3 regions of the Arthrobacter sp. MW3 TE3886 genome follow, and region 3 is predicted to be linked to each of the others. Evidence: predicted binding sites of a transcription regulator. Region 3 holds the regulator's gene; each other region holds the start of a gene.
What was found. Region 3 encodes HrcA, which represses chaperone genes, less so after heat shock. Its sites were predicted from a motif close to TTNGCACTCGNNNNNNNCGAGTGCNAA; they were not measured.
Positions count from the first base shown of each region.

Region 1: groES (co-chaperone GroES) is a predicted target of HrcA. The motif match lies at 2,810-2,836, and genes of this name have one in related genera.
Region 2: ABH915_RS16985 (FmdB family zinc ribbon protein) is a predicted target of HrcA. The motif match lies at 3,498-3,524, and genes of this name have one in related genera.

Region 1 is NZ_JBGCAN010000001.1:3,764,508-3,774,969, reverse strand. It holds gene ABH915_RS17080 (shikimate 5-dehydrogenase) at 1-310, shown strand, start outside; gene ABH915_RS17075 (SAM-dependent methyltransferase) at 381-1,604, opposite strand; gene ABH915_RS17070 (hypothetical protein) at 1,671-2,105, shown strand; gene groES (co-chaperone GroES) at 2,996-3,292, shown strand; gene groL (chaperonin GroEL) at 3,374-4,984, shown strand; gene ABH915_RS17055 (acyltransferase family protein) at 5,253-7,334, shown strand; gene ABH915_RS17050 (DUF389 domain-containing protein) at 7,389-8,270, opposite strand; gene ABH915_RS17045 (acyltransferase family protein) at 8,573-10,462, shown strand, end outside.
Region 2 is NZ_JBGCAN010000001.1:3,743,393-3,753,854, forward strand. It holds gene ABH915_RS16965 (hypothetical protein) at 18-1,016, opposite strand; gene ABH915_RS16970 (GNAT family N-acetyltransferase) at 1,160-1,780, opposite strand; gene galU (UTP--glucose-1-phosphate uridylyltransferase GalU) at 1,786-2,703, opposite strand; gene ABH915_RS16980 (5-formyltetrahydrofolate cyclo-ligase) at 2,809-3,456, shown strand; gene ABH915_RS16985 (FmdB family zinc ribbon protein) at 3,611-3,862, shown strand; gene ABH915_RS16990 (RcpC/CpaB family pilus assembly protein) at 4,016-4,915, shown strand; gene ABH915_RS16995 (AAA family ATPase) at 4,999-9,255, opposite strand; gene guaA (glutamine-hydrolyzing GMP synthase) at 9,564-10,462, opposite strand, start outside.
Region 3 is NZ_JBGCAN010000001.1:2,839,551-2,850,012, reverse strand. It holds gene lepA (translation elongation factor 4) at 77-1,930, shown strand; gene hemW (radical SAM family heme chaperone HemW) at 1,976-3,214, shown strand; gene ABH915_RS12960 (DUF4870 domain-containing protein) at 3,347-3,766, opposite strand; gene ABH915_RS12955 (DUF3097 domain-containing protein) at 3,910-4,761, opposite strand; gene hrcA (heat-inducible transcriptional repressor HrcA) at 5,079-6,092, shown strand; gene dnaJ (molecular chaperone DnaJ) at 6,171-7,301, shown strand; gene ABH915_RS12940 (16S rRNA (uracil(1498)-N(3))-methyltransferase) at 7,304-8,092, shown strand; gene ABH915_RS12935 (GerMN domain-containing protein) at 8,145-9,071, opposite strand; gene ABH915_RS12930 (DNA polymerase IV) at 9,446-10,462, shown strand, end outside.

The DNA.
Region 1 (10,462 bases), 920 kb from region 3:
TGCCGCGTCCGGTACCGGCATGGCCGACATGCTGGTCAACGTCACCCCTATCGGTATGGCAGGCGGCCCGGACGCCGCCGCGCTGCCCTTCCCGCAGGAGGCCATCGACGCCGCCAAAGTGGTGTTCGACGTCGTCGCGCTCCCGGCCGAGACGCCCCTCATCAAGGCCGGCCGCGCGGCCGGCAAGACCGTGATCACCGGAGCCGAGGTGGCCACGATCCAGGCGCTCGAGCAGTTCGTGCTGTACACCGGCGTCCGGCCGACCGACGAGCAAATCCGGGCCGCCGAGGAGTTCACGCGGGCCCAGTAACCCGGCCGCCCGGCCCCTTCCGTGGGATCCTGCCACGGGGCCCCGCGCCCGTGGGATCCCGCTGGCGGGGCTAGACGGGCTCCACCGAGATGGCCACCCGGTCTTCGCCGATCCTGGTGAGGACCAGGGTGGCCGATTTCTTGTGCTTGTGCTTGGCGCTGCCGCCGGGCAGGAGTTGCTTGCGCAGCTCCTCCGGCGTGACAGCCGTGCCGCGCTTCTTGATGTCCAGGACCCCGATGCCTTGATCCTTGACCCAGGACTTGAGTGCCTTGACGTTGAACGGCATCACCTCCAGGACCCTGTACGCCCTGGCGAACGGGGTGTCATGCAGCTCCGGGGCGCAGATGTAGGCGATGTGCTCGTCCACGAGGTGCCCGCCCAGCTGGAGCGCGACGTCGGCCACCAGGCCGGCGCGGATCACCGCGCCGTCGGGCTCATACAGGTACCCCTCCACGGGTCCCACGGGCGCCACCGGGCCGGCGCCGAAGTCCTCGCCGCTGGTGAGCTCAGCAGAGCCGAGGGGTCCGAGCACGAGGGCCGCGCGCCGCACCCCGGGACGCCGCACCGCGTTGAACCACAGGGCCACCTCGGTCACGTCCCCGCCCACGGAGACCCACTGCGCCTCGCATCCGGACGGCACGGAATCGTGCGGCATGCCCGGGCCCATCTTCACGCCGACGGCGCGGCCGGAACCGGCGAGTGACTCCACGAAGGACATCGGCGGGGAGAAATCCTCCGGATCCCAGATCCGCTTGGTTCCCGAAGTGGACGTCGTGCGCCGGGCGGGGTCGAGCCAGACGCCGTCGACCCCTTCGAGCGATACCGACGTGGCATCGGAATGCACCACGGTGGCATTGCGGAACGGGATCAGGTTCATCGTGGCGCAGGCGGCCGTGGCCTCGTCCATTTCCACGGAGGTGACCACCAGGTCCAGGGACGCAAGGGCCATCGAATCCGCCCCGAGCCCGCAGCCGAGATCCGCGACGTGGCCGATCCCGGCCTCCGCGAACCGCTGCGCGTGCCGTGCCGCCACCGTGAGCCGGGTGGCCTGCTCCAGGCCGGCCTTGGTGAAAATCATCTGCCGGGCGAACTCGCCGAACTTCGCCTCGGCCTTGGTCCGCAGCCGGGACTGGGTGAGCACGGCCGAGACCATTTCGGGGGAGTGGCCGGCCTTGCGCAGCGCCGCCGTGAGGCGGAAGGCCTCGTCCTCGCGGTACGGCCCCAACGACGCCAGCAGCTCCCAGCCCTCGGGGGTGAGGATCGGGGCAATATGTTCCTGCGGTGCGTCAGTCATGCCATCCAGCGTAGTTGAGGTCCGCGGGCGCGCTGTGACCGGACGGCGGGGGCTAGGCTTGACGGCATGGAAGACAGCGGCACAGGCGACAGCATCTCAGCGGACACGGCCGGACAGGACACGGTCGGGAACGACGAGGCCGGGCAGGAGCGCCGGCGCCCGCAGGGGCTGGCCCGCTACGCAAAACCGGCGCTGATCGCCGGCGCGGTGATCGCCGTCGTGTCTGTCGCACTCTTGGTGATCATCTTCTTCCTCGACTCCTTTAACGCCACCGTGTATTCCGTCGGCGGCAAGAACGTCCAGGACGCCACGGACGAGGCCCGGGCCATCCGCGACACCTATACCGCGGCCCGGCTCGGCGGCATCGTCTTTCTCATCGCAGGGATCCTGCTGGCCTCCGCCGGTGCCGTGCTGATGTACCGGCACCGGAACGACGATGGCCAGGACACGGACGAAGACGACGGCGAGGACGTGGACTTCGACGATCTCGCGGGCCAGTAGCCACCGAGTAGGCGCACGCGGGGGCGCAGCGCGTGGGCCGAGCGCCCGCAACGCCAAACGGTGCCACAGGCCACAGAGCCAATCGGTTCCACAGGACACAGGACATGCCCAGCATCCTTCGCCACGCTTGGGCATGTCCTCCCGGGAAGCCCACGCCCGTTGCGCATGTCCATCGCTCAGCGCGGGTAGCGAACATGATGCCCAAGTGTCCTCCGGCAGCCACCAAGATTGGGCATGTCCTCCGGGTGGCCCGCGCCTGCTGGGCACGTCCATCGCTCAGCGCGGGCAGCGAGCATGATGCCCAAGTGTCCTCCGGCAGCCACCAAGATTGGGCATGTCCTCACGGGCAGCCCGCAATCGTTGGGCATGTCCGCCGGCGTGGCCCACACCCGTTGGGCATGTCCTCCGGCGTGGCCCGCGCATGCTGGGCATGTCCGTCGCTCAGCGCGGGCAGAGGACATGATGCCCAAGTGTCCACCGGCCGCAGCGAAAAATGGGCATGTCCCCTCGGGGTAGCCCGCACCCGCAGGGCAAGTCCATCGCTCAGCTTCAGGAGTGGGCATGTCCTCCCGGGCCGCCCGCGCATGCTGGGCATGTCCATCGCTCAGCGCGGGCAGAGGACATGATGCCCAAGTGTCCACCGGCCGCAGCGAAAAATGGGCATGTCCCACGGGGGGGGGGGCATGTTCACCCGGAACGAATTTCTGGCACTCGCCTTGACCGAGTGCTAACCATTTACATAGAGTCGTCATTAGCACTCTCCCTAGGAGGGTGCTAACACATGAAGCGCGCTCCGCCAGGCACGCTGCCGGCACCGCGACGACGGTCTGTGCGCCTTGGCATCACCGCTTCATAGTCCACAAATTTGCTGACGAAAAGGAGAGGTCCGAGTGTCGGTCTCTATTAAGCCTCTTGAGGATCGTATTGTTGTCCGCCCGCTCGAAGCCGAGCAGACCACGGCTTCCGGCCTGGTTATCCCGGACTCCGCGCAGGAGAAGCCGCAGGAAGGCGAAGTTGTTGCAGTAGGCCCCGGCCGCTTCGATGACAACGGCAACCGCGTTCCCATCGACGTTGCCGTCGGCGACGTCGTCATCTACTCCAAGTACGGTGGAACCGAAGTCAAGACCGGCGGCACCGAGTACCTCGTGCTCTCCGCCCGCGACGTTCTGGCGATCGTCGTAAAGTAACTCTCTTGGACCCCCGCGCAGCCGATCCTTACGCATTGTCTGGATCAGTTGCGCGGGGTTCTGTCTTGAAAGGACAAAACCATGGCAAAGCAGCTTGCGTTTAACGACGCTGCCCGCCGGTCGCTTGAAGCCGGCATCGATAAGCTCGCCAACACCGTCAAGGTCACGCTGGGCCCGCGCGGCCGCAACGTCGTACTGGACAAGAAGTGGGGCGCCCCCACGATCACCAACGATGGCGTGACCATCGCCCGTGAAGTCGAGCTGGACGACCCCTACGAAAACCTTGGCGCGCAGCTTGCCAAGGAGGTCGCCACCAAGACCAACGATGTTGCGGGCGACGGCACCACCACCGCCACCGTCCTGGCCCAGGCCCTGGTCAAGGAAGGCCTCCGCAACGTAGCGGCAGGCGCCGCTCCGGGCGAAATCAAGCGTGGCATCGAGGTCTCGGTCGAGGCCGTCGCTGCCCGCCTGCTGGAGAACGCGCGCCCGGTTGAAGGCACGCAGGTCGCCAACGTGGCCGCGATCTCCGCGCAGAGCGACGAGGTTGGCGAGCTCCTGGCCGAGGCGTTCGGCAAGGTCGGCAAGGATGGTGTGATCACCATCGAGGAATCCTCCACCACGCAGACCGAGCTGGTCCTCACCGAGGGCATGCAGTTCGACAAGGGCTACCTGTCCCCGTACTTCGTCACTGACGCGGAACGCCAGGAGGCCGTCCTCGAGGACGCACTGATCCTGATCAACCAGGGCAAGATCTCCTCGGTGCAGGACTTCCTGCCGCTGCTGGAAAAGGCGCTGCAGAGCTCCAAGCCGCTGTTCATCATCGCCGAAGACGTCGAGGGCGAGGCCCTGTCCACGCTGATCGTGAACCGCATCCGCGGCACGCTGAACGTCGTTGCCGTCAAGGCACCGGGCTTCGGCGACCGCCGCAAGGCCATGCTGCAGGACATCGCGACCCTCACCGGTGCGCAGGTTGTCTCCGCGGAACTGGGCCTGAGCCTGGACACGGTTGGCCTTGAGGTGCTCGGCACCGCACGCCGCATCACGGTCACCAAGGACAACACCACGATCGTCGACGGCGCCGGTTCGGCCGAGGACGTCGCCGCCCGTGTTGCCCAGCTGCGCGCCGAGCTGACCCGGACCGATTCGGACTGGGACAAGGAAAAGCTGCAGGAACGCCTGGCCAAGCTGGCCGGCGGCATCGGCGTGATCAAGGTCGGCGCTGCCACCGAGGTTGAGCTGAAGGAAAAGAAGCACCGCATCGAGGACGCCGTGTCCTCCACCCGCGCTGCCCTCGAAGAAGGCATCGTGGCCGGCGGCGGCTCCGCCCTCATCCACGCCCTGAAGGCGCTCGACGAGGACGCTGCCGTCCAGGCCCTCGAAGGTGACGCGGCTGCCGCCGTCGGCATCGTTCGCCGCGCCCTGACCCAGCCGCTGCGCTGGATCGCCCAGAACGCCGGCTTCGACGGCTATGTCGTCGTTGCCAAGGTCGCCGAGTCCGCCGTAAACCAGGGCTTCAACGCCAAGTCCGGCGAATACGAAGACCTGATCGCCGCCGGCGTGATCGACCCCGTCAAGGTGACGCGTGCGGCTCTGCGCAACGCGGCCTCCATCGCGGCACTGGTCCTCACCACGGAAACCCTCGTGGTGGAGAAGCCGGCTGACGAAGACGAGCACGCAGGGCACAAGCACTAGGCTCTGCCCGCAGGGGGACGGTCCGGCAACTTGCCGGGCCGTCCCTTTTCTGTCGAGTCTCTGCTGCCGTTCTGCCGTGTTCTTGGCCGGAAGTTGCCGTGATTCTGGCAGAGTTAACCCGTCAGGCGCCGCTCCAGCGTCCCAGGTTCACTGGAAACTCCCACGTTGGCATGCCTCAATGGGGATCGGTGGCCGCCGCGGCGATTGGCCATCAAAATTACGTTTTGGTAACATGGAGGCTTTGGTTATCTGGTTGAGGGATAGTTCTATGACACAGCAAGGAACCTTGCCCCGGCCTGCCCGGCACAATGCCGCGGCGGGGCACGATCCCGCACCCAAGGCTGGCCGAAAATCCACCTTCAGGCCCGAAATCCAGGGACTCCGGTCCCTCGCCGTGCTGATGGTCATGAGTTATCACATCTGGCTGGGCCGGGTCTCCGGTGGCGTGGACGTTTTCCTGCTGATCTCGGCCTTCCTCATGACGCTGCAGTTCGTGGGCCGCTACGAGCAGGGCCGGTCCATGGCCCTCATCAAACACTGGCTGCACCTTTTCCGGCGCCTCGTCCCGGCCGCCGTCACCGTCCTGGTGGCCATCCTCGCTGCAACTGTCCTGTTCCTGCCCCGGACCCGGTGGATGGAAATCATCAACCAGGGCTGGGCCTCCCTGGTCTATGCTGAGAACTGGCTCCTGCAGACCCAGGCGACGAACTACTACGCCGCGGACCACAGCCAGGCCAGCCCCTTCCAGCATTTCTGGTCCCTTTCGATCCAGGGCCAGGTCTTTATCCTGTGGCCGCTTATTTTTGTGGGGGCCGCGGTCGTCGCCAAGCGCTTCAAGCTCCGCTACCGCGTGCTGCTGTGCTACGTCTTCGCCGTGATCTTCGTTGGTTCGCTGCTCTACTCCATCGTCTTCACCCAGGCGAGCCAAACTGAGGCGTACTTCGACACCTGGGCCCGGCTGTGGGAGTTTGCCCTGGGCACCCTGGTGGCTTTGGCCCTTCCTGCCCTGCGGCTTCCGCGCGGCTGGCGGATCGGGCTTGGCTGGCTTGGCATTGTGGCCATGCTCAGTTGCGGCCTCCTGCTCAATGTCCAGGCTTCCTTCCCCGGGTTTGTCGCACTCTGGCCCACCCTGGCGGCAGCCTGCGTCATCGCCGCCGGACAGTCGGGCAGCAAGCTCGGCGTCGACCGGATCCTGAGTTCGAAGCCTTTGGTCCGGCTGGGTGACATTTCGTACGCCCTGTACCTGTGGCACTGGCCGGTCCTGGTCATCTCGCTTGCCGTGTTGCACAGGGACAAAGCGGGTCCGATCACGGGCGCCGTCATCGTCGCCGTTTCACTGGTGCTCGCTTACCTCACCACCCGCTTTATTGAGAAGCCCTGGCGTGAGTGGCAGTGGCCGGAGGTGCGGCGGCGCCGCGCCCTTGTTGCCATCGCCGCGGTCGTGGCCACCGCCGCCGTGCCGCTGGCCGGGATTCAGATCCAGCAGCGCCTCGAAAGCGAGGCAGTACTGGCCCAGGCCCCGAAGAACAACCCGGGCGCCTTGGCGCTGATGCCCGGCTTCGTGGACCAGGCGGACGCCAACGCCGTCCTGCTCCCCACCCCGCAGACGCTGCCGCAGGACTGGGCCAGCCTGCCGAACTCGTGCTCCGGTGACCTGCAACCGAAGGACAAGACGCTTCAGAAGGACTGTTTCCAGAACAATCAGTCCGACACCGGAGCGAAAAAGGTCCTGGTGATCGGTGACTCCCACGCCCAGCAATGGCTGGGCTCGATCGGTCCCCTCAGCGATGAGAAGGGCTGGCGGCTCTACGCCATGCTCAAGGGCGCCTGCAAGCCCAACATTGCGCCGCAGCACGTCTCCGCGGATTGCGACAATTTCAATGCGGCGGTCGCATCGGAAGTGAAGAACAACCCGCCGGACGCGATTATCATCGTGGGCACCGAAGCGGCGCCGTCGTCGCCACAGGAGACTGTGATCCCGGGCTTCGAAGCCACCGCGAAGTCTTGGGCGGACGAGGGCATCAAGGTCGTGGCGCTCCGGGACAATCCGCGCTTTTCCTTCAACATGGCAGAGTGCGTGGCGACCAAGGGTGCCGACGCGCCGGACTGCAGGCCGCGCGAGCAGGGCCTCCTGGCGGCGACGAATCCCCTGGCCGCGCTAGATGGCAAGCTGCCTGGCGTTGCGTTCGTTGACATGACTGACCTGATCTGCAACGGCACGGAATGCCCGGGCGCGGTCGGCAATACCTACGTCTACCTCGACAACAACCACCTCAGCCGGAGCTATGCGGCCAGCATGGCCCCCATGTTCAGCGAGAGGCTCCTCGCCGCGACCGGATGGGGCCCATAGGCCCGACGGTCCCCGGGCCGGCGGGCCACGTCGGGCACCAGCTGCCCATATGGGTCAACGCTGGGAGCGGTCCGCCCTGCGCCGCAGCTGCCGGGCGGCGTCCGGCGCCAGCCGCTTGGTCACCAGGCGGTAGAACAGCAGGACGGCGACGGCGGCCACCACGATTCCCAGCAGGTTCAGGAACAGCTGCAGGGCGGAGCCGGCCGCCTTCTGGTACTCGCCCAGGACCAGTGCCACGGCGACAAACCCGGCTGCCGGCACCGTGGTGACGGAGATGAACACCCCGATCAGCGCCGCAGAGCGCCGGCTGATGACCGACAGCATCCCGGCTGTTCCGGCGAGGACGGCGACGATCAGGGAATAGGGGCCGGGGTGGTAGATGAATTCAACTGCCGAACCGTGATCCAGCGCGTCTGTAGGGAACAGTCCGAGGGGTATGGAGAGCCACGCGGTCAGCGCGGCGGCCAGCATCGCGACGGGAAAGCCGACGCCGAGGGCCAGCGCCGCGTCACGTCCGAGCCGCCGCTGGCGCCGGACCAGGGCCACGGCCAGGGCAGCCAGCGGACCGAACTCCGGGCCAACGGCCATGGCGCCGACGATCGCAATGGTGGAGTCCGTCACGATGCCGATGGCCGCGAGCTGCGTCGCCAGGACCAGGAACGCCAGGAAACTCCACGTCAGGCGCGAATCCTCGCCGGTCTGCCGCGACACCTCGTCCCAGATCACGGCGTCCGCGCCCTCACCTGGAGCCTCCGCCTCCGCCCGGTCGGCGCGGTCCGAGAGCACAAGGTCCGGTGCGATGACCGTAATCGATCCCCGCTGCTGGACATCGAGGGCGTGCAGCTTCTCCACGAGCCCCTCCACGGATTCCCGGGCCAGCAGAACCTCGATCACGTCCCCGGGCGGCGTGACGGACGAAGCCTTCGCCAGCGCCACTTCCGAGACGCCGACGTGATTTGTACAACTTTCGAGAACAACTCCGGACAATTCGCCCGGAACACAAATGCGCAGCTGCACGATCACTTGGCGGCCTCCTCAGACTCCTACCAGCCTAGCTTCCGCCGCGCGGCTGACGACGCGGCCGACTACGCCGGCGGCCCCCCGAGAGCGCCGCCAGCCGGGCGCACGGAGGCCGCCGCCCCGGCCTCGCGGAGGCCTGCGCGGGACCCGCGCGATTGGCAAAGAAAATTACGTTTCGGTAACATTGATGTTTTGGAAACCGGCCGGAAGGGTTATTTGTGTCGAGCGAGCGAACCATCGTCACCCCGCCAAGGGCGGATGCAGGTTCTCCGGCGACCCGAAAAACTAGCTACCGCCCTGAAGTCCAGGGCCTTCGCGCCCTCGCGGTCCTCATGGTGGTCACGTACCACGTGTGGCTGGGCCGGGTCTCCGGCGGCGTGGACATCTTCCTGCTCATTTCAGCCTTCCTGATGACGCTCAGCTTCACGCGGAAGGTCGAAAGCGGCGCGCCGCTCCGGCTGCTCAGCCACTGGCTGCATCTGCTCAAGCGCCTGCTGCCCGCCGTCGTCGTGGTCATTCTCGGCGTCCTCGCCGGCACCTGGGCCATTCTGCCGCAAAGCCGCTGGCCCGACGTCCTTGAACAGGCCTGGGCGTCCCTGCTCTATCGGCAGAACTGGCTCCTGGCGGACAGCGCGGTGGACTACTACGCCCAGGACCATTCGGGCGCGAGCCCGCTCCAGCACTTCTGGTCACTCTCGATCCAGGGCCAGGTGTTCGTGCTCTGGCCGCTCGTCTTCGCCGGCACGGCGCTGCTTTCCCGGCTGCTCCGCCGCTGGACCGGCCAGGCCCACGTCCTGCTGCGTTACCGGTCGCTGCTGGTTGCGGCCTTCGGCGCCATCTTCGCCGTGTCCCTGGCCTACTCGATCCAGCAGACCGCCACGAACCAGGCCCACGCCTACTTCGATACCGGCGCGCGACTCTGGGAGTTCGCGCTCGGCTCGCTCCTGGCCCTTGCCCTGCCGTATCTGAAGCCGGGCAGGATCCTGCGCGTCGTGCTCGGCTGGGCCGGCCTCGCCGCCATGCTTTCCTGCGGGCTGCTGCTGACCGTGGACCGTTCCTTCCCCGGCTTCATCGCGCTGTGGCCCACGCTGGCCGCCGCCGCGATCATCACCGCCGGTCAAAGCGGCAGCCGATTCGGCGTCGACCGCTTCCTGACCTGGAAACCCCTGGTGGCGCTGGGGGATAACTCTTATGCGCTCTATCTCTGGCACTGGCCGCTGCTGGTCCTGGCCCTCGCCGGGGCGGGCATCACGGCGCCCAACCTGTTCCAGGGTCTGTGCATCGTTGCCGCGTCCGTCGTCCTGGCCGTGCTCACCACCCGTTTCGTCGAGAAGCCGCTGCGCGAATGGCACTGGCCCAAGCGCCGCGCCTGGCGTACCGCCGTAGTGATTGCCGCCTGTGGTGCCTTGCTGGCGGGTCCCGTCGCCGTGTGGCAGAGCCAGCTCCTGGCCGACGAAGCCGAGGCTGCGTCCCAGCCCAAGGAACTGACCCCCGGCGCGGCCGCCCTGGCACCGGAAAACGCCGGCAAGCCCACGCCGGAAGCCAAGATCATCCCCGCGCCGGCGGCGATGAAGAACGAGTGGGCGGACATCGACGGGCTGTGCACGGACGGAAACGTCCCCAGCGACCCCCTGCTGCAGGGCTGCCTGCAGAACAACAAGCCGGACAAGGTCACCAAGCGGATCGTCGTGCTCGGTGACTCGCACGCCCAGCAGTACATGGCGGCGCTGGGCCCCATCGCGAAAAGCCACGGCTGGGAAGTTGTCACGCTCCTGAAGGGCAACTGCCGCTTCGGCGGGGAGTCCCCGGAGCGGGACGCGGACTGCAACGCCTTCAACCGGGCCAGCGCGCAGTACGTCCTGGACCACCGCCCCGACGCCGTTTTCACGGTTGCGTCCCTGACCCACAAGGAAGCGCCGTTCGAGACCGAAGTGCCGGAGTACCTGGCGGGCATCAAGCCCTTCACCGACGCCGGCATGGACGTGGTGGGCATCCGCGACAACCCCCGCTTCAACATCAATATGCCCGAGTGCGTCCAGAAGAACGGCGAGGATGCCTCGGAGTGCAACGTGCCGGAGCAGGAATCGCTCGCGGGGTCCTCGCCGCTG
Region 2 (10,462 bases), 900 kb from region 3:
GGGAAGGACGGGCCGGATCAGGCGCGGCGCCGCTGGAGGACATCATCCAGGTTGCTCAAGGCGCTCTGGGCCTTGCTGAGCTGCTTGGTCTCGGAATCCTCGGCGGTCTGCGGATCGGACGCTGCCGGCCGCGCTGCGGCCTGCTTGAGGGACGGCTTTCCTACGGCCTTCGGCGCCTCGGGAAGGTCGAGTGGCATCGGGGCTGCACGTTCGGCCTTCGGGGCTTCGACGTAGGTGGGCTTGGGAACCTCGACGGGCTCCCAGCTCGTGCCCTCCGCTACTGCACCCGTGCCGGCGGCCACAGCCGCCGAAGCATCACCCGAGGCGACGGCTTCGGCGAGGGCGGCCTGGCGGAGTTCCAGTGCGGTCAGCGGCTTCGGCGCGGGCTCGGGCGTGTTGCGGCCAGCTTCGGCGTCGAAGAGCGGGCTTTCCGGCCGGGCGCCGGGGCGGCCGGCGGGAATGGCGGGGTTCTGTTCCGGCACGGACGGCCGCGCAGGAGCGCGTTCCGGGCTGGCCATGGCTGCACGGAACGCAGCGTTCATCTTCCGCCGGCGATCGCGGACGGCAAGGCGGCGAAGCAGCGCCACTGAGGCGACGGCGCCCAGGAGGGCGGTCACCGGCAGCCAGCCTGAACCGATGCCGAAAAGTCGAAGGGCTCCGGACACCACTGCCGTGAGGAGAGCCAGGAGCCCGGCTACCGCCAGCACCAGGCGCCCCCAACGAATCCGGAACACCGGGGAGCCCGCCGCAGCAATCGGGCTCAGCTGAGGGGTCGCCGCTTTGCCCGCCCCAGGCCCACGTGTGCCGCCGGCCGGTTCTGCGCGCTGAGTGCTGATCATGGGTTTCTCCTGCTGCGACGCCATTTTCATAACCTTCCCCGCCTGTGGATCTGCTGGTTCCATGTCAATGACGTCCGCCAGGAATTCGCCTGCAGGCTGCAGCTGGTGGCGTCCGTTCCGGAGAACGTAAGGCGCCACCCACACGATCCAGAGCGCAACAGCAATGACAAGGATCACAGAGCTGCTAAGAGGGAAGTCCACACTCAAAACCGTATGAGGTATATGGGGTGCTGCCCCGCATTGTCAGGGGTGTGTCGCGCGCGCGGCGGCAGCTGACCGGCGTCGGAGCGTTGTGGCTGGTCAGGCGGCTGTCGCGGGCTTCAGGACTGGCGGGTTCTCAGCCACCGCGCGAGGAGGCCTTCCGGTACTTCTTCCGCCGTAAGCGCAAAGGTCCGGTGGTCCGCCCATTCACCGTTGATGTGCAGGAACCTGGGCCGGAATCCCTCGTCGCGAAACCCGAGTTTCTCCACCACGCGCAGGCTCGGCGCGTTCTCCGGCCTGATGTTGATCTCCATGCGGTGCAGGCCAAGGGTGCCGAAGCAATAGTCCGTCGCCATGGCCACCGCGGTGGGGGCGATCCCCCGGCCGGCCCGTTCCTTGTCAACCCAATAGCCAAGCGTCGCCATCATGGCCGATCCCCATACGATCGAGGACACCGTCAGCTGCCCCACGATCACCGGTGCCTGATGGCCGGGTGTCCATTCCGCGATCACGAAGGGCAGGGCCGTCGCCTGCGCGGCTTGGGCCTTGAGCGAACGCACCATCTGCCGGTAGTCCGGCAGACCGCCGCCGGGGACCGGGTTCGATGCCTCCCAGGGGGCCAGCCACTCGCAGTTGCGGGACCTGAGTGCTGTCCACTCCTTGCGGTCCCGGTACCGGATCGGGCGCAACACGATGTCGCCGCTCTCCAGGGTCACCGGCCAGGTGAAGCTGCCCCCCACGGGAGTTATTTGGCGAGGCTGGGGGCCAGGCTGGACGCGAAGCCGGGCAGCCATTCGCGCAGGCCCGGGCCGAGGTCCTCACTGTCGCAGGCGAGCTGGACGCAGGCCTTGAGGTAGCTGAGCTTGTCGCCAGTGTCGTAGCGGCGGCCGCGGAAGATGACGCCATACACGCCGTAGCCCTCGCCGGTGCCGGCCGAGAGTTCCTGCAGGGCGTCCGTGAGCTGGATTTCCCCGCCGCGGCCGGGCGCAGTGCGCTCCAGCACTTCAAAGACGGCCGGGTGCAGCACATAGCGGCCAATAACGGCCAGGTTGGACGGGGCGTCAGCGGCGTCGGGCTTCTCCACGAGCTGGTTGATGCGGACGAAGTCCTCACCGCCGATTGCCTCGACGTCGGCGCAGCCGTAGGCACTGATCTGGGACGGGTCCACCTCGATCAGAGCGACCACCGACCCGCCGGTCTTGGCCTGGACTTCGATCATGGTGCTGAGGAGCTCATCGCGGGCGTCAATGAGGTCATCGCCCAGTAGGACGGCGAACGGCTCCTGCCCGACGTGCTGCTTGGCCCGGAGGACGGCGTGGCCAAGGCCCATGGGATCGCCCTGGCGGACGTAGTGGATGTCACCGAGGTTGCTGGCGGCCTGGATGGACTCGAGCTTCGCCGTGTCGCCCTTAGCCTTCAGTGTGGACTCCAGCGCGGGGACGCGGTCGAAGTGGTCCTCCAACGCCCTCTTGTTGCGGCCGGTGATCATCAGGATGTCGTTCAGGCCGACGTTCACGGCCTCCTCGACGACGTACTGGATGGCCGGTTTGTCAACGACAGGCAGCATTTCCTTGGGCATGGCCTTCGTGGCGGGGAGAAACCTGGTACCAAGGCCCGCGGCGGGGATTACGGCCTTGCGGACGGAAGCGTTGGGTGTATTCACACGACTAATCTAACGGAGGGACGAATCATTGCGTAATCATTGTGCGAACCGCCCGCCGGGCCTGCCTCTTGCAGCGCGGCTGCAAGAGGCAGAGGAAGGGCCAAGATGGCGTCAAAAGAGGAAATACGCTCCGGCCACAGGGCGGCGCGTTCCGCGCTCCCGCCGGCCGCGCAGGATGCCGCTGCGGCGGGCATCGCCAGCCATGGGCTCCAGTGGGCCTCCGGGCTGGCCAGCGGCCGCCAGGGCACCTTCGCGGCGTACCTCGGGGTGGGCGCCGAGCCGCCCACATTGCCGCTGCTGACGGCCCTGGTCGATGCCGGGCACCGGGTGCTGCTGCCGGTTTGCGAACCCGATATCAAGCTCAGCTGGGTGTACTGGACTCCCTTGTCCGGGTTTGTCCGCAGCCGTTACGCGCCCATCCAGGAGCCAGTCGGTGAACGCCACGGCACCGACGTCATGCGGGACGCCACCGCCATCTTCCTCCCGGCCACGGCGGTGGATTTCTCGGGCAACCGAATCGGACAAGGCGGCGGCTACTACGACAAGTTTCTTGCCGCCCTGGCCGCCATGACCTCCACGTCCGGCGGGGTGCCCGGCGGTGCGCCCGGCGTGGCGTCCGACGGTGTCGCGTTGCCGACTGCCGCCGTCGTGTATGACACGGAGGTGCTGCCCGCGGGCAGCATTCCGGCGGAGTCGTTCGACCGGAAAGTCGACACGGCGCTGACCCCGGGCGGGATCATCCGGCTCGGCTGATCCCGGCCCGACTGATCCGGGCTCGTGCCAAGGTGATAGAATTGGCACTCAGGCCCTGCGACTGCTAAGGACGGAACCGGTCGATAGACATATCGGCGGTGATCCGGACTCGACAGCACGGGACCTGCTCGTTTGCCCCTGAGGAGGATTTCCAGTGCCCACGTATGCATACGCCTGCAAGGACTGCAGCCACGCCTTCGAGATCGTGCAGTCGTTCAGCGACAACTCCTTGACGTCCTGCCCCGAGTGCCAGGGCACGCTGCGCAAGAAGTTCAACAGCGTCGGCGTAGTGTTCAAGGGCTCCGGCTTCTACCGGACCGATTCGCGCGACGCCAAGGGCAGCACGGTTTCTCCGGCTCCTGCTGCCCCCGCGGCCACCCCCGCACCCGCCGCCGCTGCCAGCTAAGGCATCTGCCTGGTTGGCGCCGGCTGCCGGCTGGGCCACGGCTGGCTGAGCCTGGGCACCGCCTGAACCGCTGGCCCCTGTCCGCTATGGCCGTTATCCACATAGCACGCTCCCCATCTCCCGCCGCCCTGGGCGGATCCGTAGCGTGGCGGCATGGCACTTTTCCCCAGCGCGGTTTCCCCGCCCTCGTTCCGGACGGCTGCCCCGGCGGCATCCGGGCCCTCTTCCACGCCTTCGTTCAGGCCGTTCCGCATCGCAATGCCCGAAGTGGCCTCCGGCCGCTGGTCCCGCACCGGGATCCGACCCGTCAGCCCTCCCCCAGCCACGTCTTCCGCCGCCGGCCGTCCGTTCCGGAGCCGAATCCGTCCCACACAACCCCGCAGGCATCCGCCCCGTGGCCACCCGTCGCGACGCCGCCTGCGCGGCTGGCTGAACCGGAACCGGCGCCTTATCGCGGCCCTCCTCTTCTGCATCCCCGCCGGTCTGACGGTTCAGCAGCTGGCTCCCCCGCCCGCTGACACGGTCGCAGCCTTCGCCGCAGCGGCCGATCTGCCGGCCGGAAGGACCCTGGAACCCGGCGATGTCAGCAGGATCAGCGTGCCGCCCGGCCTCGTTCCTGCCGGCAACCCGGGCAGCGAGACCGCGTTCGAGGGCAAACAGCTGGCCGCACCGCTGCGCCAGGGCCAGCTCCTCACCGACGCCCAGATCCTTGGGCCGGGTTTGCTCGCCGGAAGCCCGCCCGGCTCTGCGGCCGTGCCGCTGAGGATGGCGGATCCGGCCTCCATCCAGCTCGTCTCCCCCGGGCAGCTCGTCAACGTGGTGCTCACCGGCGGCAACGGCACGGAACAACCCGGCGAGAGCCAAGTCCTGGCCGAAGCCGTGCCGGTGCTCTGGACGTCGGCGCAGGGCGGCAAGGCCGGCCCCTGGCCCGCCGCTGCGGAGACTGACGGGCTGGTGGTGGTGGCAGCACCTGCCGACCAGGCACGCAGGCTGGCGGGCGCGTCTACCCAGGGCAAGCTGTTTTTCGTGCTCGTGGCGTCACCGCCGGGCTAGCGTTCCCGCAGTGCCAGGGTGCCCGGGCAGTTGGCTCGGGCCGACGCCGGCTGCGCCCGCAGGCTCTGCTGCGGACGGTAGCGTCAGCCCCAGTGCGGTGGCTTCTGTTCCTGGAGCCAGGCGTCGTGGTCGTAATTATCAGGCTGGTCACCCCAGCGCCGGGGGTCGTCTTCCGCCGCCTTGTTCGGCAGCACACCCTCGGCCACGGTGGCCTGTGCCTCCGAACGGCGGGTCGTCTCCTTCGCGGCGTCCAGGTCCGGCCCGTCGCCGGTCGATTCGCCGGGCTTTGGCCCAGCGGTCGTCGGCCCAGCGGTGTCGGCCGCGGCCCCCGCCGCGGCGTTGGTTGCGGCGGCTTCGTGGGCGCCGGTGTCGCCATTGTCGCCGGTTTTCGAGGTGTTGCCGGTGATGCCGTCCGCACTCATGCCGCCGGCCTCCTTACTGCCTGTGTTGCTTGTCATTGCTGATGCGGGTGCCTGCCGGCGGAGTTCCTGGCCGGCAGTTTCGTGGCCGCGGAATACCTGTCCCGCGGGTTCGGCCGCCACGTGGTACTCGGCGGCCCGGGCCTCGTCGATCGCCAGGTGCTCGATGCCGTCGTCGAAGAACCCGTGCGATGTCCGCAGCCGGCTGGACGCGGCGGGCTTCTCCAGCCCGAGGTAGCCGCCAATCCGGTCGGCGCAGGCCGAGGGGTCGGTGAAGACCTCTATGGTCCATAGTGGCATGTACCGCCAGCCAAGCCGCTCCAAAAGCTGCGGCCGGAGCCTGCTCCGTTCCCGGACGCTCATCCGCCGGTAGTGGCCGGTGCCATCGGACTCGATCGCCACCGGACGGGGAATCTCCGCGTCGTCCTGGCCGATGGTGGTCATCGGATCGGCGGCCGCCACCATGTTTAGGACACCGTCGTACTGGTGCCACACGCGTGCCCCGCGTGCCCGGAGCCGGTCGCCCAGGTCGGCCACCAGCGGATCGGCGCCGAGCGCCTGCTCGCTGGCCGCGGCCCGGGAGGCGGGGCTGCCAAGGTCCGTGTTGCCCGCGATCTCACGGTCCAGGAGTTCGTAGAAGTCCACGGCGCCGTGGCTGAGGCGGCTGACATCGAGGTCTTCGGGGCGGAAGCAACTGAGCACGTGCAGGGACCGGCGCGCACGCGTCATCGCCAGGGCGAATTTTGCGCGGCCCCCCTCGGCGGAAAGCGGCCCGAGGCTGTGGAGGGTGCGCCCGTGCGGGGTGCGGCCGTAGCCCGGGGAAAAAATGACGTGGTCGCGGACCAGGCCCTGGGCCCGTTCCAGATCCACCACGCGGAAGGACTCATCCCCCGCCGTGAAAAAGCTGCCGAGCATGGGGTAGTTGGGCAGTTGGGCCCTGATGGCCTCGCCGATCCGGGCGGCATGGCGGAGGCTGCCGGTCACCACGGCCAGCGACGTGCGGGGGCGGAGCCGGGCGTGCTCGAAGACCAGTTCCACGGCACGGTTGACCTCGGCAACAACCGATTCGACGCCGTCGTGGTCAGCGCTGGGCAGCCCCGTGCCGTCGGGGAGGTACTCCACGCTGAGGGTACGGTCAAGGCCCGTGGCGGATTGCCCCTCCGGGAGGCGGGTGAGTTCCCCGCCGTAAAAACCCTTGCTGAGCTGGCGCACCAGGTCTTCATCGACCGCACGGTACACGGTCCTCAGGTTCCAGACCGGAAGCACGGCAGCGAGTGCCCGGTACGAGCTCTCAACGCTTTGGTAGGAGCTCTCCCCCGCGGCGAGCCGTTCGACGCCCACGGTAAAGGTCCGCGGGCTGGCGATCTGTTCGTCGCCGAACGCGATGACCTGCCGGGACCGGGCGATCGCCGGGAGGACGGCCTGCAACGAGGTCGTCTCGGCGTCGAGGATCACGACGGCGTCGAAGGTCTGCTCGATCGGCAGGAGGCCGGTCATGAGGTAGGGGCTGACGGACCACACGGGTACCAGTGTGGGCAGCAGCTCCTGCGCCTGGCCGCTTAGGGCTGCCAGGGTCACCCGGCCGTCCTTCAGCAGGCTGCGCAACAGCTCGGCCTGGCGGGGGTAGGCTGCGATGGCCGTGCGCCAGCGCTCGGACAGGTTCCACCGCAGCCGGGCAGCGCCGCTGGCGATATGGGCGTTGTCCGCGAGACGGTACTCCGCCTCAAGCTGGCGCAGGGCGTCGCCGTCGGACATGGCGAGGTAGTCATCGCCGCTGATCATGGCTTCCAGGGCCGACTGCCACCAGGCCAGCTCGAGTTCGGCGGTCACCGAACCTTCCGGGACCTCGCGCTCGGCAAGGTCGGCGAGGAGCTCGCCCAGGCCGTGCTCACGCATGCTTTCGACGAGCAGCGTGCGCTCCGGGAGGGTTTCAAGGGTCGCGGTGTCGGCGACGAGCCGCCGCACCCGGGGCAGGAGTTCGTCGTAGGGTGCGCGGTCCAGCTCGCCGCCGGCGGCGGTGTGCTTGACCGCCAGGCCGAGTTCAGCCAGTTCCGCTGCGAGTTCCCGGTACAGGCCGGTGATTTCGCCCAGCCCGGACGGCACGGCCGGGTGCCGCTGCGTGGTCGCGTAGCCGGACCAGGCGGCGCGCTGTTCCTGGACGAGGACCAGGGAGCTGTGCAGGTCCGCGATGTGCACGCCGGGCCGGACATATTCCTTGGCCACCCTGCGCAGCCGTGAGCGCTGCATGGACGGCATTTCGATCCCGCGTTCCCTGCGCCAGGCGGAAGACGCCGTGGCCGAGATCAGGTCGTGCACGGGCCGGTCAAAGATGTCGGGAGTGAACTTGTCCAGGCTTTCGCGGACGGCCACGAGAAGTTCAATCTGCTCGCCCCATTCGGCGAAGGTCCGGCCGAGCCGGATCTCTGCGTGTTCCGCCACGGCATCCATGCGCCCGCGCAGCAACGGCAGTTTTTCCGCCACGGACTGGGCAACGCCCTGCGCTTCCTGCGTCTCCTTGCGGGTCAGCAGGCGCGCGCCGTGCCAGGGGCTGGTGGTCGACGCGCGGCTGAAGCTGCCGAGCTCGGCGGCGCGGCGGAGCCGGCCCGCGAGCTCCTCGCGGTCCCGGATGTTGTCCAGGACGCTGCGCTTGAGCCGGACGGTCGTCGCCGGTGCCGGCTGGATGGAGGTCAGCTCTGCCAGCGACTGCATGGCCTCATACGGCGAGCAACCCCAGCGCGCCCGGACGTTGTGCAGGGAGGCCACGTGGTCCATCAGGGCGTGGCGGTGCCCGGTGAGTGTGGCGTGCAGGTTGGTCAGTTGCGGCTGCAGCGACTTCTCGTTGCGGACGATCGCCCGGACCAGCTGGCCCTTGAGCTGCAGCGGGCTGGCGTTGCCGGTGAGCTGCAAGAGGACCGAGTCCAGGCCGAGGCCGTCCAGCTGCCCGGAGATCTCGGCGAGGCTGGCCCGCCGGTCGCCAACCACCAGGACGGACTTGCCCTCGTCCACGAGAGCGCCGATGGTGTTGATGACGGTCTGGGTCTGGCCGGTGCCCGGCGGGCTGCTGACCACCAGGGAGTCGCCCGCCCGGACGGCGTCGATCACATACTGCTGGTCCGTGTCGGCGTCGAGCAGCAGAAGCTCCTCGGCGGGGTCCCGGTCGTCCGTGCTGGGGAAGCGGCCGCGTTCCAGCGCAGGCACGTCGACCAGTTCGCCGGAACCGGACCGTGCCAGCGCGGTGACAAGGGGGTTGTTCTGGTTGATCCACGGATCATCGAGGTTGCCGGAGAGGTCGGCGAAGGTGGAGACGAGCAGGTTGTGTTCGACCTCCGCTCCGTGAATCGGCTGGACCAGGGTGCCCAGGCGGTCCAGGACGGGCTGCGGGTCGTACCGTGCCGTGCTGTACGCCATCCGTGTCACCGCGTTGACGTCGAAAACGATCCCGTGGACGGTCTTGAGGTGCCGGACCAGCGCCGGGTTGATCTGCGCCTGTTCGGTGAGCTGCAGTTCGTAATCGTCCTCGCCGGGGCGCACCGTCAGGGAGATGGCGGTGAGCATGACCGGGGCCGAGATCCGTTGCGGTTTACCGCCGACGGCGGACGTCCAGACGACCGTGCCGGCGGAGAAATACCCCGCGTCGATGCCGCGGTCGTTGGCGAGTTCGAAGATCTTGGAGCGCAGGTTGCGCGATGCCCTGGCGGCAACAACGTACTGCTGGCGGTCGCGGATCAGGGTCGAGAGCCGGGTGCGCCGCCCTGCCATCAGCTGCGCAAGCCCCGAGGGATGGGCATGAGTGAGGTCAATTGAGCCTTCGGGCGTCTTCGTGAAGCGCAGCATGGTATCTGCACCGGTGACGGGCTTGAGCCCCGACAGCCATTTCCTGAACTCCTCGGAGCCCTCGGGGTGGCCTTGACCAACTGACACTGCTGCCTTCTTTTCTGTGCTCGACTTCTCTGTGCCGGACCGCGGCGGGCTCGACTCTGGCGCGTTCGTCGTATCAACGCTCGTCTGTGTTGCGTCCGCGCTTTCCCTGGCCGCATCTTGTGTGCTCGCGGTTGCCGGGCTCGCGCGGGACGCCTTGGACCATACCGGCATGCTTTCGAGGGTAGCCCGAATCCCCCGCAGGTGCGGGGCCGCAACACTGGGCGGTGCGAAATTCAGGCTGAATTGTCAGAAACATTGTCAGGAACAAAATGAAATGGCCGGCCTCGAAAGGCCGGCCATTCAGATTGCTATTCCCACTCGATGGTTCCCGGCGGCTTGCTGGTCACATCCAGCACAACGCGGTTGACGCCGTCCACTTCGTTGGTGATCCGGTTGGAAATCCGGGCCAGGAGCTCGTAGGGCAGCCGCGACCAGTCGGCGGTCATGGCGTCCTCGGAGGACACGGGGCGCAGGACAATCGGGTGTCCGTAAGTGCGGCCGTCGCCCTGGACGCCCACGCTGCGGACGTCCGCCAGCAGCACCACGGGCATCTGCCACACTTCGTCATCCAGTCCGGCCGCGGTCAGCTCGGCGCGGGCGATCGCGTCGGCCTTGCGCAGCAGGTCCAGGCGTTCCTTGGTGACATCGCCGACGATCCGGATGCCGAGGCCCGGGCCGGGGAAGGGCTGGCGACCGACGATTTCCTGCGGCAGGCCGAGCTGGGCACCGACCGCACGGACCTCGTCCTTGAACAGGGCACGCAGCGGTTCAACCAGTTCAAACTGCAGGTCCTCGGGAAGCCCGCCCACATTGTGGTGGCTCTTGATGTTGGCCGCACCTTCGCCGCCGCCGGATTCGACGACGTCGGGATACAGGGTGCCCTGGACGAGGAACTTGATCTTCTCGCCGTGAGCTGCTGCCTCGGCGATGATCGCCAGCTCGGCTTCCTCGAAGGCGCGGATGAATTCGCGGCCGATGATCTTGCGTTTGGTCTCGGGATCGCTGACGCCGGCAAGGGCGCTCAGGAAGCGCTCCTGCTCGTTGGCGACGTAGAGCTTGACGCCGGTGGCGGCCACGAAGTCACGTTCGACCTGTTCGGCTTCGCCCTCGCGCAACAGCCCGTGGTCCACGAAGACGCAGGTCAGCTGGTCGCCGACGGCGCGCTGGACCAGGGCAGCGGCCACTGCCGAGTCGACACCGCCGGAGA
Region 3 (10,462 bases):
CGTCGCAGGATGGCATACGAGCATCCGCACCTCGCCGTGGAAAAGCCAACAGTAATGCCAACAGTAAGGACCCTGCGTGTCTCCCATGGCCCGCACCGCCCCGGTGCCCGCCGCAACAGATCCGGCCATCATCCGGAACTTCTGCATCATTGCGCACATTGACCACGGCAAATCCACACTGGCCGACCGGATGCTCCAGTTCACTGGTGTTGTCCAGTCCCGTGACATGAAGGCCCAGTACCTGGACCGCATGGACATTGAGCGCGAACGCGGCATCACCATCAAATCCCAGGCCGTCCGCATGCCCTGGGAACTCGACGGCACCAGCTACGCGCTGAACATGATCGACACCCCCGGGCACGTCGACTTCACGTACGAGGTCTCCCGCTCGCTCGCGGCCTGCGAAGGTGCGATCCTGCTGGTGGACGCAGCCCAGGGCATCGAGGCCCAGACACTCGCCAACCTCTACCTGGCGATGGAAAACAACCTCACGATCATCCCGGTCCTGAACAAGATCGACCTCCCGGCAGCACAGCCGGAGAAGTACGCGGCGGAACTCGCCAACCTGATCGGCGGCGACCCCGACGACGTGCTCCGCGTCTCCGGCAAGACCGGCATGGGCGTCGAGGTCCTGCTGGACAAGATCGTCCGCGACCTGCCGGCCCCGGTGGGCGACCCGAACGCCCCCGCCCGGGCCATGATCTTCGACTCGGTCTACGACACCTACCGCGGTGTGGTCACCTACGTCCGCGTGGTCGACGGCATGCTGCACCCGCGTGAACGCATCCAGATGATGTCCACCCGTGCCACGCACGAGCTCCTTGAGATCGGTGTGAGCTCCCCGGAACCCACCCCCTCCAAGGGCCTTGGCGTCGGCGAGGTGGGCTACCTCATCACCGGTGTGAAGGACGTCCGCCTGTCCAAGGTGGGCGACACCGTCACCAACCTCGCCAAGCCGGCCACCGAGTCCCTCCCCGGCTATGCGGACGCCAAGCCGATGGTCTTCTCCGGCCTGTATCCGCTCGATGGCACGGACTATCCGGTGCTCCGCGATGCGCTGGAGAAGCTGATGCTCAACGACGCCGCGCTGGTGTATGAGCCGGAAACGTCGGCCGCGCTGGGATTCGGCTTCCGGGTGGGGTTCCTGGGCCTGCTGCACCTGGAAATCACCCGCGAGCGGCTCGAACGCGAATACAACCTGGACCTGATTTCCACCGCACCCAACGTGGAATACGAGGTGACGCTGGAGGACAAGAAGGTCGTCCACGTCACGAACCCCAGCGAATACCCCACCGGCAAGATCGCGGAAGTCCGCGAGCCGATGGTGTCCGCCACCATCCTTGCGCCGAACGAGTTTGTCGGCGCCATCATGGAGTTGTGCCAGAGCCGGCGCGGCGTCATGGGCGGCATGGACTACCTCTCCGAGGACCGGGTGGAAATCCGTTACCGCCTGCCGCTAGCCGAAATCGTCTTCGATTTCTTCGACATCCTCAAGTCCAAGACCCGCGGCTACGGGTCACTGGACTGGAAGGCCGACGGCGAGCAGGTGGCCGACCTGGTCAAGGTGGACATCATGCTCCAGGGCGAGCAGGTTGATGCGTTCTCCGCCATCACCCACCGTGACAAGGCCTACGCCTACGGCGTGATGATGACCGGCAAGCTGCGCGAACTCATTCCGCGCCAGCAGTTCGAGGTGCCCATCCAGGCCGCCATCGGCTCCCGGATCATCGCCCGCGAAAGCATCCGCGCCATCCGCAAGGATGTCCTGGCCAAGTGCTACGGCGGTGACATCACGCGAAAGCGCAAGCTGCTGGAAAAGCAGAAGGAAGGCAAGAAGCGCATGAAGATGGTGGGACGCGTCGAGGTGCCGCAGGAGGCCTTCATCGCCGCGCTGACAACGGACGAGTCCAAGGACAAGGCCAAGAAGTAACGGTGCAGGTAATGACTGTTGCTGCAGTATCGGCAGGCCAGGCCCGTGCCTAGCGTCCTTCCCCTCGGCGACCCGGCGCCGCCGGACGGGCTCCTGCCCGCCCAGGCGCGCGAGGGCGCCGATCAGCGCGCTTTCGGGCTGTATGTGCACATCCCGTTCTGCGCGGTCCGCTGCGGATACTGCGACTTCAACACCTACACCGCCACCGAGCTGGGCGGCGGGGCCTCCCAGGACGCCTACGCCGCCACCGCGATCGCGGAAGTGGAGTTCGCTGCCGCGGCCCTGAGGGGCAGCGGCCTGCCTGACCGTCCCCTCAGCACGGTCTTCTTCGGCGGCGGCACCCCCACGCTGCTGCCGGCGCAGGACCTGGCGCGCATCCTCACAGCCGCGATCGGCGCCTGGGGCCTGCAGCCCGGCGCCGAGGTAACCACCGAGGCGAACCCCGATTCCGTCACGCCCGAATCCCTGCAGCTGCTCGCCGACTCCGGGTTCACCCGGGTCTCGTTCGGCATGCAGTCGGCCGTGCCGCATGTCCTGAAGGTCCTGGACCGCACCCACACGCCGAGCCGGGTGCCCGAGGTGGTGCAGTGGGCGCGCGATGCCGGGCTCGCCGTCAGCCTCGACCTCATTTACGGGACGCCGGGGGAGTCGCTGGAAGACTGGCGCTGCTCGCTCGAGACCGCACTTTCCTACGCCCCCGACCACATCAGCGCCTATGCCCTGATCGTTGAAGACGGCACCAAGCTTGCCGCGCAGATCCGCCGTGGCGAAGTCCCGGAAATTGACGACGACGACCACGCCGCCAAATACGAACTCGCCGACGAGCTGATTTCCGCTGCCGGGCTCGCCTGGTACGAGGTCAGCAACTGGTCCCGCACCCCCGAACAGGTCTGCCGGCACAACCTCGCCTACTGGCGCGGGGACGACTGGTGGGGCATCGGGCCCGGGGCGCACTCGCACGTCGGCGGCGTCCGCTGGTGGAACGTCAAACACCCCACCGCCTACGCCAACCGCCTCGGCGCCGGCGTCTCACCTGCCGCCGGACGCGAAACGCTGGACAGCGAAACCCGCAATGTGGAACGCGTCATGCTCGAGGCCCGGCTGAACTCCGGACTCGACATCCCGAGCCTCGGCGGCCTGGGGGACACCGGCAGGCACGCCGTCGCAGGGCTGATCGCTGACGGCCTCGTGGACCCCGCGGCCGCGTTCAAGGGCCGGCTCATCCTCACGCTCAAAGGCCGGCTGCTGGCCGACGCCGTCGTCCGCAGGATCCTGCCGGACTAATCTGCCCGGTCGCAAAGCCTCCACAATTTGGCGGCCCGCATCAGCGGCCGCACACGGCCTGCGGCACAAAAAAGAGCCGGCCGCTGCCTCATACGGGCAGCGGCCGGCTCTCTTTAGTTTGGTCTGCGCCGGCTATTTGATCCAGCGCAGGTTGAACTCGTAACGGTGCGGCTGGCCGCGGTTGACGTGGATGCCTGCCGCCACCGAGAAGCACGTCACAGCAATCCAGATCACCGTGGCGAGCACGGCGAAGAGGTTGCCCACCACCGGGATGAAGACCAGCAGATTGGCCAGCACGGCGGCGATGGTCGGCGGCAGCGTGAAATTGAGGGCTTCCTTGGATTCCTGCGCCGTGAACGGGCCGCGGTCCTTGAAGATGAGGTAGATCAGCAGCGACGGCACGCAGCCCAGGATGCCGCCGAAGTGGGCGAGCGTGGCCCACTGCCGGTCCTCGCTGGCCGTCAGCGGCAGCGCGTTTGCCGGAACCCCATGGTACGGGGGCTGGCCATGGCCAGCCTGATTGCCCGTGTGTTCGCGTGCGTTATCTGCCACGGTGTAGCCCTTCGGATTGCGGTGATGCGTTGCTGCCTGGGTTGTGCCTGAACTAGCCGGGACCGCACTGGAAGCGCGGCCGCCGTTTCAAGAATACTTGCTCGCACCCGGAAATGGAGATCAGGGGCGGCCGCCGCGGCGGACTAGGGCGCGGTGAGGAAGTCAATGACCTCTTCCACGCGGCCGAGCAGCGACGCCTCCAGATCAGCGTAGCTGCGGACAGCACCGAGGAGTTTCTGCCAGCCCAGGCCGATGTCCTCCTTTGTGGAGTGGGGCCAGCCGAAAGCCATCAGGATGCCGGTCTTCCAGTCCATGCCGCGGGGGATCACGGGCCACTGCTCGATCCCCAGGACCGCGGGCCGGATGGCCTGCCACACGTCCACGTAGGGGTGCCCCACAATGAGGACGTTGCCGGCGGCGCCCGGTGAGGCCATGACGGCATCGGCGATCCGCGACTCCTTGGAGTCGGGTACCAGGTGGTCCACGAGCACGCCGAGGCGCCGCCCCGGGCCCGGGCCGAACTCCGCCACGGCGGCTGCGAGGTCGTCAATGCCGTGCAGGGGTTCGACGACAATGCCCTCCACCCGGAGGTCATCGCCCCACACCTTCTCCACGAGCTCGGCGTCGTGCTTTCCCTCCACCCAGATACGGCTGGCCTTGGCCACCTGGGCGCGCTGCCCCGCCACCCGCACCGAGCCCGACGCCGTGCGGCCGGCACCGGCGGCCGGTGCCGCTTTCTTCGGGGCCGGCGGCATCAGGCGGATGGGCTGGCCCTCCAGGAGGAAGCCAAAGCCGAGGCGGAAGGACCGCGACTTGCCCCGCCGGTCCTCCAGCGCCACCACGTGCATGCCGCCGGACTTCTCCACCCGGGTTACGGCGCCCACCCAGCCGGACTGGACCTCCTCGAGGACCATCCCGCGTTCCACCGGGACTTCCGGCAACTGGGTCTTGGCGGGGGCGGACAGGTCCTGGGGTCCCCAGTTCTGGTACGACATCTCTACACGCTTACTTTGCACTCGGAATGTACGGCGGTCGGTGGAACTCTCCGGGGCCGGAACCGGACCGCGACGGCGCGGCAACGGCAGCGGCTGCCACGGTCTCGGCGCCGGCGTGACGGGAATCGCGTTCCCGCGGGCCACGCCTGGAGCGAATCCAATGCTAACAACGCGGCGACTCATATTAGACTGGTTAGCACTTAGGCATGTCGAGTGCTAACCCTTGTCCTGTTGCGGACCGTCCGTGCAGCACTTGTGGACCCGGACCGGACACGGCGGACGGCACCGACTGCGGGACCGTCGATTGGAGGTGGAGCGTGAGCGAACCGCGCAAACTCGAAGTGCTGCGCGCCATCGTGGAGGACTACGTCCATTCGCGTGAGCCCGTGGGTTCCAAAGCACTCGTGGAACGGCACCATCTCGGCGTCTCCAGCGCCACGATCCGAAACGACATGGCGGCGCTGGAAGACGAGGGCCTGATCACGGCACCGCACACGAGCGCCGGCCGGATCCCCACTGACAAGGGCTACCGGCTTTTCGTCGACCAGATCTCAGCGGTGAAGCCGTTGTCCCCGGCCGAGCGCCGGGCCATCCAGGCGCTGCTGGAAGGATCCGACGACCTCGACGACATTCTTGACCGGACCGTGAGGCTCCTCTCGCACCTGACCAACCAGGTCGCCGTCGTGCAGTATCCGCTGCTCAGCCGCGCCCGGGTGCGGCACATCGAGTTCGTGCTGCTGGCGCCCCGGAAAGTGCTGGCGGTACTGATCGCGGACACCGGCAAGGTGGAGCAGCGCGTGATCGACGTCGGGCAGGACCTTCCCGACGACGCGCTGGCGGAACTGCGGACCAGCTTTCTGGCCAGCCTCTCCGGAACCCCGCTGAGCCTGATGCCGCAGCTGCTGCCCGCCGTCGTTGCCGGTGGCCCGCCCGCGCGGCGCGGAGCGGCCCAGGCGCTGGCCCGCGGCCTGGAGGCCCTGGCCACGAGCAGCCGCGAAGAGCGCATGGTCATGGCCGGCACCGCCAACCTGGCCCGCTCCAACGTGGACTTCCCGCTCAGCATCGGCCCCGTGCTGGAGGCCCTCGAGGAGCAGGTGGTCATGCTCCGCCTGCTCAGCGAAATGGCCGAAGACCCGCGGGGAGTCACGGTCAGCATCGGCCGGGAAAACCCTTACGACGGTCTGGCCGAGGCCTCGGTTGTGGCCACCGCCTACGGGCCGGACGCCACGGCCAAGGTCGGCGTGCTTGGGCCCACCCGGATGGACTATCCCACCACCATGGCCGCCGTCCGCGCGGTGGCCCGCTACCTTTCGAGGATCCTGGGGCCCTGACAGGCCCGGGACCGAACACGACTTCTTGCCCCACAGGCAGTGCCCCACAGGCAGTACGAAAAGGAAGAGATACACACTTTGAGCAGCCACTACGACGTTCTTGGAGTCTCCCGCGACGCATCGGGGGAGGAGATCAAGAAGGCCTACCGGAAACTGGCCCGCACCCTGCACCCGGACGTGAACCCCGGGGAGGATGCCTCGGACAGGTTTAAAGCCGTCACCCACGCCTACGAGGTCCTCTCTGATCCGCAGAAGCGCCGGGTCTATGACACCACCGGCAACGAGAACGGTACCGACAACGGCTTCGGCGGCGGCAGCTACTCGGGCCAGGGCTTCGCCTTCCAGGACATCTTCGAGACCTTCTTCGGCGCCGGCGGCGGCCAAGGCGGCCCGGCGTCCCGGGTCCGCCGCGGCCAGGACGCACTGATCAGCGTCCGCATCGACCTCCGCGACGCCGTGTTCGGCGTGAACAAGAAGCTCGAGGTTGACACGGCCGTCATCTGCCCCACGTGCGAGGGTTCCTGCTGCCGCGAGGGCACCCACCCGGTCCGCTGCGACATCTGTGGCGGCAGCGGTCAGGTCCAGCGCGCCGTACGGTCCATCCTGGGCCAGGTCATGACATCCGCCCCCTGCGGATCCTGCGAGGGCTTCGGCACCGTCATCAAGGACCCCTGCAACGAATGCAGCGGCCAGGGCCGGATCCGCAGCCGCCGCTCCCTGACCGTCAAGGTCCCGGCCGGCGTCGCCACCGGCACCCGCATCCAGCTGTCCGGCCAGGGCGAGGCAGGCCCCGCCGGCGGCCCCGCCGGGGACCTGTACGTGGAGATCCGGGTCAACAACGACCCCACCTACGTGCGCGAGGGCGATGACCTCCACGCGAGCCTCAACATTCCCATGACCGCTGCCGCGCTCGGCACCGAAATATCCCTCGACACCTTCGACGGTCAGCAGGAGATCGACGTCAAGGCCGGCACCCAGTCGGGCGAGATCATCACCCTGCGCGGCCTCGGCGTCACGCACCTGCGCGGCCACGGCCGCGGCGACCTGAAGGTGCACCTGCAGGTGGAAACGCCGGTCAAGCTCGATCACGTCCAGGAAGAACTGCTCCGCCAGTTGGCCAAGCACCGCGGCGAGCACCTCACGGAAGGAAAGCTTGCGGCCAGCGGCGGCGTCTTCGCCAAACTGCGGGACCGGCTCGGTAACCTGTAGCGGTGAGTAACCCGGTCTTCTTCACCGCTCCAGGCACCCTGGACCAGCAGGTCCCCGGCTCGGCCTTCGTCCTTGAAGGCGGCGAGGCACGCCACGCCGTCACCGTCAAGCGGATCGCCGTCGGGGAAACCGTCGACATCGCGGACGGCGCCGGCAAACGCCTGACCGGCACCGTGACCGCAGTCGCTCCCGGGGAGCTGACCGTCGAATGCGTGGACCTTGCCGAGGAACCGCGGCCCGGAACCCGGCTGGTCCTGGTCCAGGCCCTCGCCAAGGGCGATCGCGACGAACTCGCGGCCGAGACCGCGACCGAACTGGGCATCGACGCCGTCATTCCCTGGCAGGCCGAGCGGTCCATCGTGCGGTGGAAGGCCGAGCGGGCCGCGAAGGCGCATGCCAAATGGCAGTCGGTGGTGACGGCCGCCGCCAAACAGGCGCGCCGGGCATGGATTCCCGAGGTCCGGGCCGCCGTCGACGGCGCCGGGCTGCAGGCGGCCGTGGCGGCGGCAGACCTCGCCGTCATCCTGCATGAAGACGCCGTGCGCCCCCTGCGGCTCGTCCTGGAATCCTGGTTGGAATCCGCGCAGCCCGGCGAGGTCATGGCAGGCGACGCCGGATCCCGTGAGGTCCTGCTGATCGTGGGTCCGGAAGGCGGCATCAGTCCGCGGGAGGTGACCCGGCTCTGCGACGCCGGCGCGGTCACGGCCCTTTTGGGGCACCATGTTCTGCGTTCGTCCACGGCGGGGCCCGCCGCCACCGTGCTGGCCAGCGACATCCTCGGCCGCTGGTGACCTGCGGCAGCCGCCGTCACCAGTGACAGTGACGGCCATTTGACGGTGACGGTTATTTGACCGTGAACCCGCGGGTGTCCTGGAATACCTCCTTGGCGCTGTCGGATGCGTCCACCTGGGACACCCGGACCTCATAATTGCCCGGTCCGAGGTTCACGGACAAAGTGAACAGCCCGGACTGGGTTGCATCGGCCGAGGCGGTGGCGCTGCCGTTGAGATACGCGGTCTTGGCGTTGTCGCCGTCGCCGTCGACCTTGAGGATCGCCCAGCGGAGCTTCCCGCCCTGGACGGTGCTGCGGCCACGGATCTTGACCGATCCGTCGCCCACGGACGTGCCCTCCTGCGGATCAATGATCCACACAGGGGCCACCATCCCGGCGCTGCGGGACGTCGGCTCGCCCAGACGGACATGGTTGAAGGCCACGTAGTCCGTGTGACCGTCCACCAGCACAACCACCTGGACCTGCTGTCCGGCATCGATGAGGCCGGCGCTGGCCGCGGCAGCTGTCGCCGTGTAGATGAGCTGCTGGATGGCGCGCTCGGCCATGGCCGCATCCACGTTGCTGTTGAAGGCATCAGCGGAGACATCCACCGTGATGACGTTCTTGCCGGAAATCGACGTCGCCAGCTTCTTCGGATTCTGCCAGGGCGTGAAAAAATCCGGGTCCAGCGGCTTCTGCGACATCATTACCCGCAGGGCGCGGGTGACGGGATTGTCCTGGTCCGGAACGTCTCGGAACTCGCGGTAGAGAAACGCGTTGTCATTGCCCCGGCCGATCCAATACACGGGAGCCTTGTTCGACGTCTGGGCTGTCTCGAGCGGAGCGCTCGTGGTGGGCACGCCCGACGCCGGGACGGGAATGAGTTCCGACGGGCTGCTGGAATTCGTGATGCCGCTCTGCGGCGTCGCCACGCAGCCGGACAGGACGAGGGCGGCAGGCAGCGCCAACGCCAGCGCGGCGCGGCGGATGCGCCCCACCGATGGCTGCTGAACTCCACGCTTGCTGATGCCGCTGTCCCTTCGTCTTACGCCCCGCGTTCCGCGGTGATGGTCCGTTTGTAGCCGTCGTCGGCCGCTGGCGGCCGCCCCCGTCCCTCACCGGCCGGAGACCGGCGCGGCGATCCCGGGGGAGCCGGATTCCAGCATGGCACACGGGCACGGCGCGGCAGCCGGGTTTGGGCCCCGGCGCCGGAACTGCAACGGGAACGATATGAGGCCGATACAAAGTTGATACCTAAAGTTGCCCGCTGGTGGTTCCAAGCGCGGACGCCGGTGGCGCCCATCGTTGCTGAGCCAGCGATGCCTGCCGGGGTCGTTTAGGGCAGACTGGTGGCGTGAGCGGAATCCCGTGGGTGCTGCACGTCGATCTCGACCAGTTCATCGCGGCTGTCGAAGTACTCCGGAGGCCGGAGCTTGCTGGCAAGCCGATCATTGTCGGCGGCCGGGGCGATCCTACGGAACGCGCCGTGGTGTCGACCGCATCCTACGAAGCCAGGGCGTTCGGCGTGGGTTCCGGCATGCCCTTACGCATTGCGGCCCGGAAAGTGCCCGACGCCGTGATCCTGCCCGTCGATCAGGAGGCTTACCTGGCGGCGTCTGAAACGGTCATGGCCACCCTGCGCGCGCAGCCCGGCGCCACCGTGCAGGTGTTGGGTTGGGACGAAGCCTTTGTGGGCATCAAGACTGAGAATCCGGAAGCCTACGCCCGGCAGGTGCAGGCCGCTGTCCTGGAGCGTACGCAGCTGCATTGCAGTGTGGGCATCGGCGACACCCTGGTCCGAGCCAAGGTCGCCACCGGTTTCGGCAAGCCGGCCGGCGTCTTCCGTCTCACTGCCGGGAACTGGCTCGCTGTCATGGGCAGTCGGCCCACCAAGGACCTGTGGGGCGTCGGAACCAAGGTGTCGGGCCGGCTGGCCAAACTCGGCATCAACACAGTCGCCGAGCTCGCCGCGTCCGACCCCCAAGACCTGGTACCGGAGTTCGGCCCCAGGATGGGACCTTGGTACGCGGAGCTCGGACGCGGGGACGGCGCCAGCGTTGTGGACGCCACCCCGTGGGTTGCCCGCGGGCATAGCCGGGAGACCACCTTCCAGCGCGACCTGACCGAACCCGCCCAGGTGGACGGCGCCGTGAGGGAGCTGACGGCGCGTGTCCTGGAGGATGTTGTGGCCGAAGGACGGCCCGTGGTTGGACTGACCCTGAAGGTTCGCTACGCGCCGTTCGTCACCAAGACACACGCGAGGAAGATTCCCGAGACATTCGACCGGGACGAAATCCTCTCGCGGGCCTTGGACCTCGCAGCCGGAGTCGAAGCGGGCCGTCCGATCCGGCTCCTGGGCCTGCGGGCCGAAATGGCGATGCCCGACGAT